Regions from separate parts of the uncultured Nisaea sp. genome, predicted to be linked through region 2. Evidence: riboswitches for the same ligand, from Rfam matches in the RefSeq annotation. Region 2 holds a riboswitch; the other holds the start of a gene.
What was found. Region 2 has a riboswitch for thiamine pyrophosphate ahead of thiM (hydroxyethylthiazole kinase). Riboswitches for the same ligand answer to the same signal wherever they lie in the genome.

Region 1 (4,925 bases), on a different contig from region 2:
GTAACCCGGTGCAATATCGGTGGTCAGCGGGCCAAGCGTATAGAACGGGGCCTCGTCGCAGACCTCCAGCTGCTTGTCCATGTTCTCCTTGATCTTGTGCATCGGCACATGACCCGGGCCTTCGATCATCACCTGAACGTCATGCTTCCAGGCGATCTTGGTGAGCTGTCCCAGCGTCTCCAGTTCGGCGAACTGTGCCTTGTCGTTGGCGTCCGCAATGGAGCCCGGTCTGAGCCCGTCCCCGAGCGAGAAGGAAACGTCATAGGCGGCCATGATCTCGCAGATTTCCTCGAAATTCTCGTAGAGGAAGCTCTCCTTGTGATGGGCCAGGCACCATTTCGCCATGATCGAGCCGCCCCGGCTGACGATCCCGGTAACCCGGTCCACGGTGAGCGGGATGAAGGGAAGGCGGACGCCGGCATGGATGGTGAAGTAATCGACACCCTGTTCACATTGCTCGATCAGCGTGTCGCGATAGACCTCCCAGGTCAGCGCTTCCGGAATGCCGTCGACCTTCTCCAGCGCCTGATAAAGCGGCACGGTGCCGATCGGGACGGGCGAGTTCCTGATGATCCATTCGCGGATATTGTGGATGTTCCGCCCGGTGGAGAGATCCATCACCGTGTCCGCGCCCCAGCGGATGGCCCAGACCATCTTGTCGATCTCGTCCGCGACGGAGGAGGTAACGGCGGAATTGCCGATATTGGCGTTCACCTTGACCAGGAAGTTCCGCCCGATGGCCATGGGCTCGGTTTCCGGATGGTTGATGTTCGCCGGGATGATGGCCCGGCCACGGGCTATCTCGTCCCGCACGAATTCGGGTGTCACGACGTCGGGGATGGCGGCGCCGAAATCCTCGCCGTCCCGCGCGGTCTGTTTCAGCTCTTCACGGAGCTGGTTCTCGCGGATAGCGACGAATTCCATTTCCGCCGTCACGATACCGGCCCTGGCATAGGCAAGCTGGGTCGGACGCTTTCCCGCTTTGGCGCGCAGCGGTGGCTGGACCGCGCCGAACTCCGTCACCAGATTGGCGTCGCCGACATTGCCGTTATCTTCCGGCTTCACGACACGGCCCTGATAGGTCTCGACATCGCCGCGGGCCATGATCCAGTCCCGGCGCAATGCGGGCAGCCCAGCCTCGATATCGATATGCGCGTCGGCGTCGGTATAGGGGCCGGACGGGTCATAGACCGTCACCGGCGGCTCTCCGGCGGACGGGTGCACGGCGATTTCGCGCATCGGTACGCGGATATCGGGGTGGATGCTGCCGGGCACATAGATCTTGCGCGAGGCCGGTAGCGGTCCCGTGGTGACGGCGGCGATGGGGGAGTGCTTGTTCATCAGATGGATCCCTTGCAGTCGGTTGCACAGAGATCCGGGGAGGCTTCAGGATAAATGGGGTGCGTATGACTGCAAGAGCGGTAACGCGTTTCCATCCCTACGCCGGCATAACCCGGATCAGGTTCGAAGGGTCGGCGCAATGCCTCTCAGCCCGTACGGGCACCCCTTGGAATACGCAAAGCCTAGGCGGGAACCATCCCGATGAAAAGGGTTAATCCAGCTCGCTCTCGAAGGTGGCGAGAGTCTTGCCGAGGCGGATGACGATTTCGTCCACCTCGTCTTCGGTGACGGTGAGGGGCGGGGTGACCATCAGCCACTCGCCATATTTGCCGTCCGCCGTGCGCCGGGAATAGAGCAGCAGGCCATGCTGCATGCCGATCTCGATCAGGCGGTAGACTGCCTTCAGGGTGGCGGGCAGGATTTCCTTGGTTTCCTTGTCCCGGACAATCTCGATGGCGTTCAGCAGGCCGAGGCCACGCACGTCGCCGAGAATGCCGCTGCGGGTCTGCAAGTCGCGCAGCCCGGCCCGCAGGCGCTGGCCCATCTTCGTCGCATTGGCCATCAGATCGTTATCGATCAGCTCACTCACCACGGCATGGCCGACGGCGCAGCTCAGCGGATTGGCGACATAGGTATGGCCATGCATGAAGCCGCCGGCGCGGGTGACGGCATCGACCATGGTTGCCGGTGCCAGCACCAGGCCGAGCGGCGTATAGCCGGCCGCGATACCCTTGGCCAGGGTGATCATGTCCGGTTTCGCATCCGGCCAGTGCTCGGCACAGAGGAAAGTGCCGGTGCGCCCGGCGCCGCACATCACCTCGTCATAGATAAGCAGAACGCCGTGTCTGGTGCAGATGTCCCGCACGGCTTTGTAATAGTGATCGGGCGCCACCAGCGCGCCAGTGGCAAGGCCGCCGACCGGCTCCATGATGAAGGCCAGCACCGTTTCCGGGCCTTCGTCGAGGATGGCCGCCTCCAGCATGGCGGCTGCATGCCGGGCATAGCTGTCGGCGTCGTGATTGTCCGGCAGCCGGTAGTTGAAGGGCGCGGGGACTTTCGGCATCACCCGCATCATGCCGGAGAACACCGCTTCGGAGGCCGGGTCACCGCTGATCGCGGCGGCGCCGAGGGTGGAGCCGTGATAGCCGGGATCGCGGCCCAGCACCTTGCAGCGCGCGGTCTCTCCCCGAGTGATTGCGTATTGCCGCGCCAGCTTGATGGCGGCTTCGTTCGCTTCCGATCCGCCGGAGCAGATGAAAGCGCGCTCGAAGCCCGGCCCGGCATGCTTTGTCACCAGATCGGCGAGGTCGATATTGGGCTGGTTCTCGAAATGCGGCTTCCCGGCGAAACAGATCTTCTGCGCCTGATCCATCATGGCGGCGATGACGCGTTCGTTGCCGTGGCCGATATTGGTCGCCACCGGCCCGCAGCAGGCATCAAGATATTGCCGCCCGTCCGTATCCCAGATCCAGGCGCCCTTGCCATGGGAGACCACCGGATGGCGCTTGCCGCCGTCCGGCGTATAGAAAACGTCGATCGGCCCGCCATGAGTGCCGAATGTTCCGCCGGTTTTGTTGAGTTCAGCCGCCACTGTCCGCTCCCGATAGTGAATGTGGATCATGCTCCGGGTTGGAGGAAATCACATTATTGTACGGCGTACAATAGAAGCTATTCGGGAGTGTTGGCGTGTTTGGCTTTTTGCGCCAGGCCTGCGATCAAGGCGTCCGTGAACATCTCGAAACCCGGCTCCAGGGAGGCCTCGGTTCCGTTCTGCCAGCGCAGCACCAGAGCCCTGTTCAGCAAGCGGTGACGTTCGGCGGCGAGGGTCGGGTAAAGCGCGGGGTCTGCTTCTTCGACGCTGGCCGTGAGGGAGGCTTCCAGATCGCCGTCCGGGTCGGGGAAGACATGGGCGAATTCCTGGGTGGCATAGCCACACAGGCCGGTAATCACGGCGTTATAAGCGGCGACCAGATCCTCACCCGCGAACCCGGCCCGGGCGAGGGTGGCAAGAATGCCTTCAACCAGATTCAGGTCGACGCTGGCGCTGGAGACCAGATGGCCGCCGATCAGGGGGGATATGTTCGGATGCGCGCGCACCACGTCCCGGTAGCGCCGGAACAGGGCCTTCAGCCAGACCTGCCAGTCCGGATCAGGCTCGGGCAGCACATCGGCAAACAGGGAGGCGATCAGTCGGGCAATCAGGTGATGGCGGTTCGGCACATGCCAATAGAGCGCTGTGGGATAGACGCCGAGCGCCTTGGCGATGTTGCGGATGGAGAAATTATCCAGCCCCTCCCGGTCCAGCAAATCGATGGCGGCCGCAATGATGGCATCGCTCGATAGTGGCGCGCTCTTCGGTTTGCGTTTGGCGGGTTTCTCCTGGGTCACCGGTTTAGTCCGACAGATCGACAGGGGAGAATTCGGATTCGTCCGGTCGGCCGGGGGCGAAACGCCAGACCGGATTGCGGCCCGGGTCGCTCGGCAAGGCAATCAGGGATGAGGATACGGTGGCGAATCCGGCGCCGTTATCGAGATTGAGCGCGGAGCCATATTCACCCGAGACCGCACGTGTCCGGTCGGCGAGCAACCTCTCCCAGCCAGCCCAGTCGTCACCCTCCGGATCCGGCACGTCCGCGATGCGGAAGCGCGGCAGGGCCCGCCGCACGCGGGGGCTGTCCGGATCATTGACGTCGTATGCCGTGAAAACCGAGACCCCTTCGGGGATCTCGAAAATATCGATTTCGCCGTCTTCCGTTGCTTCATTGCGGAGCCAGTAAGCCTTTTCCGCATCGGCGATCAGCATGTTGAAGCTGCGGTAGCTGGTGCCGTCCAGCTCACCAAGCGCCTTGGCGGCGGCTTCGGCCTCGGCATGGTCCAGCGCTTCAAGCACGACTTCGCCCCGAGAGCGTTTCCCGTCCGCGGGACCGAGTGAGCCCTGACGGTTCAGGATGCCGGCGGCGAGGCCGTGATCGTTCACGCCGAGCCAGGAGCCCCGGCTCAGCTCGTCGAGACCGGCGACGACATGCGGCCGGTCGGGCCAGTGCCGGGCTGGAGCCTTCCAGGATCGGGATTGCATTTCATCCCGGTTCGCGGCGATCAGGACAGGCCAGTCATGGCCAGGGCGGCGAAGGATAACGAGAGTACACATGGCCGAGACCCTACGCCGGGCAACCGATCACCGAAACATTTTTTGACAAGCGTCGGAATTGCGGCAATCTGCCCTTTAACAGAACATGCCGCGCCTGATAGATTGCCGCCGCATTCAGGATTCTGCGCCATGCCGAAGTTCGATGATTAGTTGGTTTGGTGGTCAGTACGGGAAAGAGACGAAGGGGTACTCAACCAATGTCAGGTTTCGACAAACGCCAAAAAGGTGAAGAAGCAAAATTCGCGCATGACGCCGAGCTTGGCTTCAAGGCCAGCGCTCGCCGTAACAAACTGTTCGGCCTCTGGGTCGCCGAGGAGTTTCTCGGCAAGACCGGTGACGAAGCGGCTGCCTATGCCAAGGAAGTTGTTGTGGCCGATATGGAAAAGCCGGGCGTCGACGATGTCGTCGAATTCGTTCTGAAGAGCGTCGAAGGCAC
Region 2 (4,925 bases):
TTCACCGACGTGAAGGTTGGGCCGATGATCCCGGGCATGACGATGCTGGCGGAGGCCGTGCGCCCGGGGTGAGCAAACCTGACGGGGACCGTCAGGGGCGTTTCGTGAAGCCGTCCTCGCTCCAGTACTCGCTGCCGACCTGGTGATGGCCCACGAACAGTCCTTCGGGGTCGTAATGCTTCTTGATTGCCAGCAGGCGGTCGTAATTGTCGCCCCAGGCCCGCGTGCGCCAGTTCTCTTCGTGGAAATTCATCTCGGCGGAGTATGAGCCGGTATCCGGCTCAATGGCGCGGAAGCGCTCGTATGCGGCCTTGATCCGGGCGGCCTTGTCGCGAAGGGTCTTTTCATCCAGTTCATGCCCTTCGACATCATCGATAACGTTCTGCTGTGCGCCGGCTACCAGCAGCAGGGCAAAGGCATCCAGCAGGGACGGGTGGACCGGGCTGTTGCGCGCCTCGGCGAGTATTTCCTCATTGGCGCCGGCCAGGCCCTTCTGGAAATGGAAGGCGAAGCGGACCAGCTTGGCTGCGTCGATGATCGTGTCTGCGAAATCCGACGCCTTGTCATTGCCAAGCAAGCCCTGAGAGAGCCAGGCCGATTCATATCCGGCCCAGAACACATTGGTCTCGCCATTGTCCCCGTTCCAGAAGAACCGCTTGCCGGGTTTGCTCGACGCCTCGTCCAGCACGATGGTCTCCGGCATTTCCCTGGACCGGAATTCCAGGTCCCACCATTTTTGCGCGGGCGTGTCGTAAAGCGTCAGATTCTCGGTGAAGGAGCATTCCTCTCCATCGACAAGATCGAGAACAGGCGCCCAGATCCGGCGCACTTCCTCCAGCGGAAGGTCGAGGAACGTCATCTTGATGAACATGTGATTGTCGGGGCCGAAATGAACCTGCTCGCCCCAGTGCGGATTGACCAGATTGTCGCGCGCGACAGGGATGAAGGCATCCACCAGTTTGCGGAAAGCTTTCTCGTCTCTGGCCTTGATGCCGCATCCGATGAAGCCGAAACGCTCCGGCAATGCGCGGGTCGCCAGTGTCAGGCGCGTCACGATCCCCCAGCCGGCGCCGCCCGCCTTCAGGGCCCAGAAAAGGTCGCTGTTCTGGTGCGCATTGGCGATCAGGATGTCGCCGTTGGCGACGACGATCTCGGCTTCCAGAAGATTGGCGCCGGTCATCCCGCCGAACTTGGAGAAGTGACCGAAGCCGCCACTCTGGGCATGGCCGCCGACGCCGACGGAGGTGCAGCCGCCGCCCTGCACATATCGCCCGCGTTTGACGACAACCTCGTCATAGAGGGTGATGAATTTCTCCCCCGCGCCGACCGACACGGCATGCTGACCGGCTCCGTTGCCGCCTTGCGGGACGAAATCGTCATGCACAGTGATGCCGGTAAGGTCCCTGGTCCAGACCAGCAGGCTGTCCGGCGCGCAGGACTGGCCGTAATAGGAATGCCCGCCGCCCTTGATGACGAGCCGGAGGCTGTGCGTCCGGGAAAATTTCACGAGCTCGGAAACATCCCCGGCATTCACAGGAATGCCGACCTTCGCGCTCTGCGCACTCTTCCAGCCATCAAGCCAGCCGAGGGACTGGGTGGAGCCTGAAAAGTCCTGCAGGTAGAATGGATTGACGAGTTTCTTGAGAACGGCTTTCGTAACCTTCCCGCCGTTCTGCTGCATCAGGGTGTCGAGAGCGGACCGCGATCCTTCGAGCGCCCCGTCGAGCCGTGCCGCCAGTGCCTGCCATTGCTTCGGAGAGGGCCAGCCAGCATCGCCCGGCCGGACGCGCTGGGATGCCGGGGTGCTGGCAAGGCTCATGGATGCGGGTAGCAGTCCGGCGAGAGCGGTAGAGGCAAGAAGGCGCAGGAAGGTTCGGCGAAGCACGAGCATCTCCTCGATAAATCACAGGTTAATTGTGTCAATTATCAATGGTCTGCGTAACCCCCGAAGCGGGAAATGTCACATGATGGACATACGGGGGGAGCGGAGATGGCAGACAGGCTGCCATTAAGTTCTGACGGCCAAATTAATTTGAAGTCTTTTGACGATGTTATAAAAGACCATCTTTATTCTGGATGAATGGACGGGATGGCGTTGTGAAAGGGTTTTTGCTGAATGTGCTGCGAGAAGTGGGGAGCTCGGTGCGCTATGGTGATGCCAAATGCGTCGTGATTGCCGGCGTTAGTTTTACGCTTTTAATGTCCTATCTTCAGTTTTTATGGGGCGCTCCCGGGAGAACTTGGGGGATCATGGCCTCCCGTGATGTTTCCGGCTTAGACGCAAAAGATTTTCTGATTATAGCTTTGTTGTTTTCTTCTTTTGTTCTGTCAGCGCTGGCGCTGATGCCCTCTATTTCGAGGAAATCCTGCAGAATAAGCTTCGTGAACTGGATAAATAAAAAGCTGTATCAGAGTGAAGCGGTCTCGGAAAATTATGGGATAGTTTATTTTCGCGACATCTCTATGCATAAAACTCTGGAAGAATACGGGATTTCCCTGGAGAGAAAGTTCGATTCCGGAAAAAATTTGGACCAAGTGGAGTCTGATCTTGCCGCGCAAGTCTGGATTGTATCCCGGATCGCAACGATGAAATTTATTGTCGCCAATTTTTCTGTTTATTTTCTTTTCTCCGCAGTGGCCCTGTTTTTTCTTTTGTCTGTTTTTTGACCGGGCGCCTGCCCCTCGTCTGGATTGACAGGCGGCGGGACGCCATCCCATGATCGGAGCTTCACCCGGGGAGTCCCGACAAGGGGCTGAGAGTCCGCTGGTTTTCAAGGAAACAGCGCGGTGACCCGACGAACCTGATCCAGTTCACACTGGCGGAGGGAGGGTGTGCGCTTCATGGAGCCGGTGGCCGCAAAAGCTGCACGGGCCGGATGTGAACCCTTCTCTTCCAATCCGAACTGGATCTCCCGCGCCGACCGCGTAAGGAGGCTCCACGCCCATGAACACTCTTTCCCGAACCGCCCTGCCGTCCGAATTGCTGGTCCGTTTGCGGGCCGAGACGCCTCTGGTCCAGTGCATTACCAATTACGTGGCGATGAATGTCGCCGCCAATGTCGTGCTGGCGACGGGGGCATCGCCCGCGATGGTCCATGCCGCGGAGGAGGTTGGCGAATTCGCCGCTATTGCCGGTGCCGTGACGATCAATATCGGCACCCTGTCGCCCTATTGGCTTGAAGGCATGCGCCGGGCAGCGGTGGCTGTGCGGGAGGCCGGGAGGCCGTGGGTGCTCGATCCGGTGGCCCATTTCGCCACCGCTTTTCGCCGGGACGCGGCGGTGGAGCTGCTGGAGCTAAAGCCCGATATCGTGCGCGGGAATGCGTCCGAAATTCTGGCCCTTGCCGGGGCGGAAAGCCGAGGCAGGGGCGTGGACAGCCAGGACCCGGTCGACGCCGCGCGGGAGGCGGCGGAGAGTCTGGCGCGATCGCGTGGATGCGTCGTCGCGGTGACCGGGGAAGAGGATTTTGTCACGGATGGAGAACGGGTGGCGCGGATCTCCGGAGGCTCGCCACTGATGCCGAAAGTGACCGCGCTCGGCTGTTCGCTGACCTGTCTGACCGGAGCCTTCGCCGCGATCTCGCCGGAGGATGGTTTCGCCGCAACCGTGGCTGCGTTCGCCTGCTTTGCCGAAGCCGGGGAGACGGCCCACCGGCAGGCTGCCGGGCCGGGCAGCTTTGCCGCAGCGTTCCTCGACGCGCTACACGCGCTCTCGCCAGAGTCTCTCGATGCCGAAAGGCGCGTCAGGTGGGCGTGAGATCGGGGCCGGTGTTACTTCCCTGAAAGTGCTGCCCTCCGGCCGCCCTACGAACGGCGGGCGATGCAGCGCAATTCGACAATCGCGCCTTCGCGAACGAAGCCGGCGACCTCAATGGCGGTCCAGGCGGGATAGGGCTCGGTCACGTAGCGGCTGCGGATCGCCTTGAAGGCATCGAGGTGATCCCGCAGGCCGACATGATAGCTGGTCATTTCCAGCAGATGCCCGAAGCCGAGACCGGCCTTTTCAAGCACCTTCGCCACCTTCGCGAAGGCTGCCTCGATTTGCTCGTCCGGGTTTTCGGACAGGGAGCCATCTTCCGACGCGCCAGTGAACCCGGTCATGAAAATGATCCCGTCATGCTCCAGCCCGGGAGACATCTTCCAGTCCTGAACGTAGCCTTCCAGACCCTCGGGTATGATTGCTTCAGGCATTCTCTTCTCCTCGTTGACGGCGGGCCGTCTGTGCCGGCCGCCCCGTTTCATACCGCTTAAGTCCTGGCGGGGGGATGGTGTCACTCCTCCAGATCGGTCTGGATGAAGCGGTCGTTCAGGTGAATATCCGTGGTCTCCAGACGGCCGGGGCCGAGATTCTCGAACGTGTGAGGGATGTTCGCCGGGCCGAAGACGATCTCCCCGGCCTCGGCCTCGAAATTCCGCTCGCCGACCGTGAAGCGCGCCCGGCCCTGACGGATGATGAAGACCTCGTCATAGGGATGCACATGTAGCTTCGGCCCGCTGCCAACCGTGTCGCTGGTGAAGAACAACACCGTAACGTCCGTGCCAACCTCCCCACCCTCGAACCGGCCGACCCATTGGTCCTCGTCCCGGGCCCAGTCGCTGCGCTTGATGAGAGCGGGTTCGCGGTTCATGACGGGGGGCTCCCATATCGATGTTTTGGCTGGGTTCTGATATGGGGGGCATGGGGCACTGTGCTGAGATTTCGCTGCCGTTGAGGTTAGGCGGCGTGTGGCCTTAATCGCCTCGCCAAGAAGTTGAGTATCTCGACGTCTGCCTCTTGACGTGTATTGTGAATTATCTACCTAATCCACCGATAAAGTTATGGTGCCTTTCTGGAGTTTGTATCTCAAATATGCGTTACGATCGTTCGAATCGAGATCTAATTTTCTTTACTTCAAAAGAATGGTTCTCGATTTTTAACTAGGAAT

Region 1: it holds a riboswitch for thiamine pyrophosphate, as region 2 does, so the genes downstream of both, thiC (phosphomethylpyrimidine synthase ThiC) here and thiM (hydroxyethylthiazole kinase) in region 2, are expected to answer to the same signal.

The regions. Positions count from the first base shown of each region.
Region 1 is NZ_CAXBDC010000099.1:11,408-16,332, forward strand. Features, by position in the region: gene thiC (phosphomethylpyrimidine synthase ThiC) at 1-1,341, opposite strand, end outside; TPP riboswitch at 1,419-1,518, opposite strand; gene AAC126_RS17960 (aminotransferase class III-fold pyridoxal phosphate-dependent enzyme) at 1,553-2,932, opposite strand; gene AAC126_RS17965 (TetR family transcriptional regulator) at 3,010-3,729, opposite strand; gene AAC126_RS17970 (NRDE family protein) at 3,734-4,489, opposite strand; gene AAC126_RS17975 (DUF1476 domain-containing protein) at 4,687-4,925, shown strand, end outside.
Region 2 is NZ_CAXBDC010000041.1:19,811-24,735, forward strand. Features, by position in the region: gene AAC126_RS10850 (methyltransferase) at 1-72, shown strand, start outside; gene AAC126_RS10855 (FAD-binding oxidoreductase) at 92-1,885, opposite strand; gene AAC126_RS10860 (hypothetical protein) at 2,098-2,667, shown strand; TPP riboswitch at 2,724-2,846, shown strand; gene thiM (hydroxyethylthiazole kinase) at 2,945-3,757, shown strand; gene AAC126_RS10870 (RidA family protein) at 3,805-4,191, opposite strand; gene AAC126_RS10875 (cupin domain-containing protein) at 4,272-4,628, opposite strand.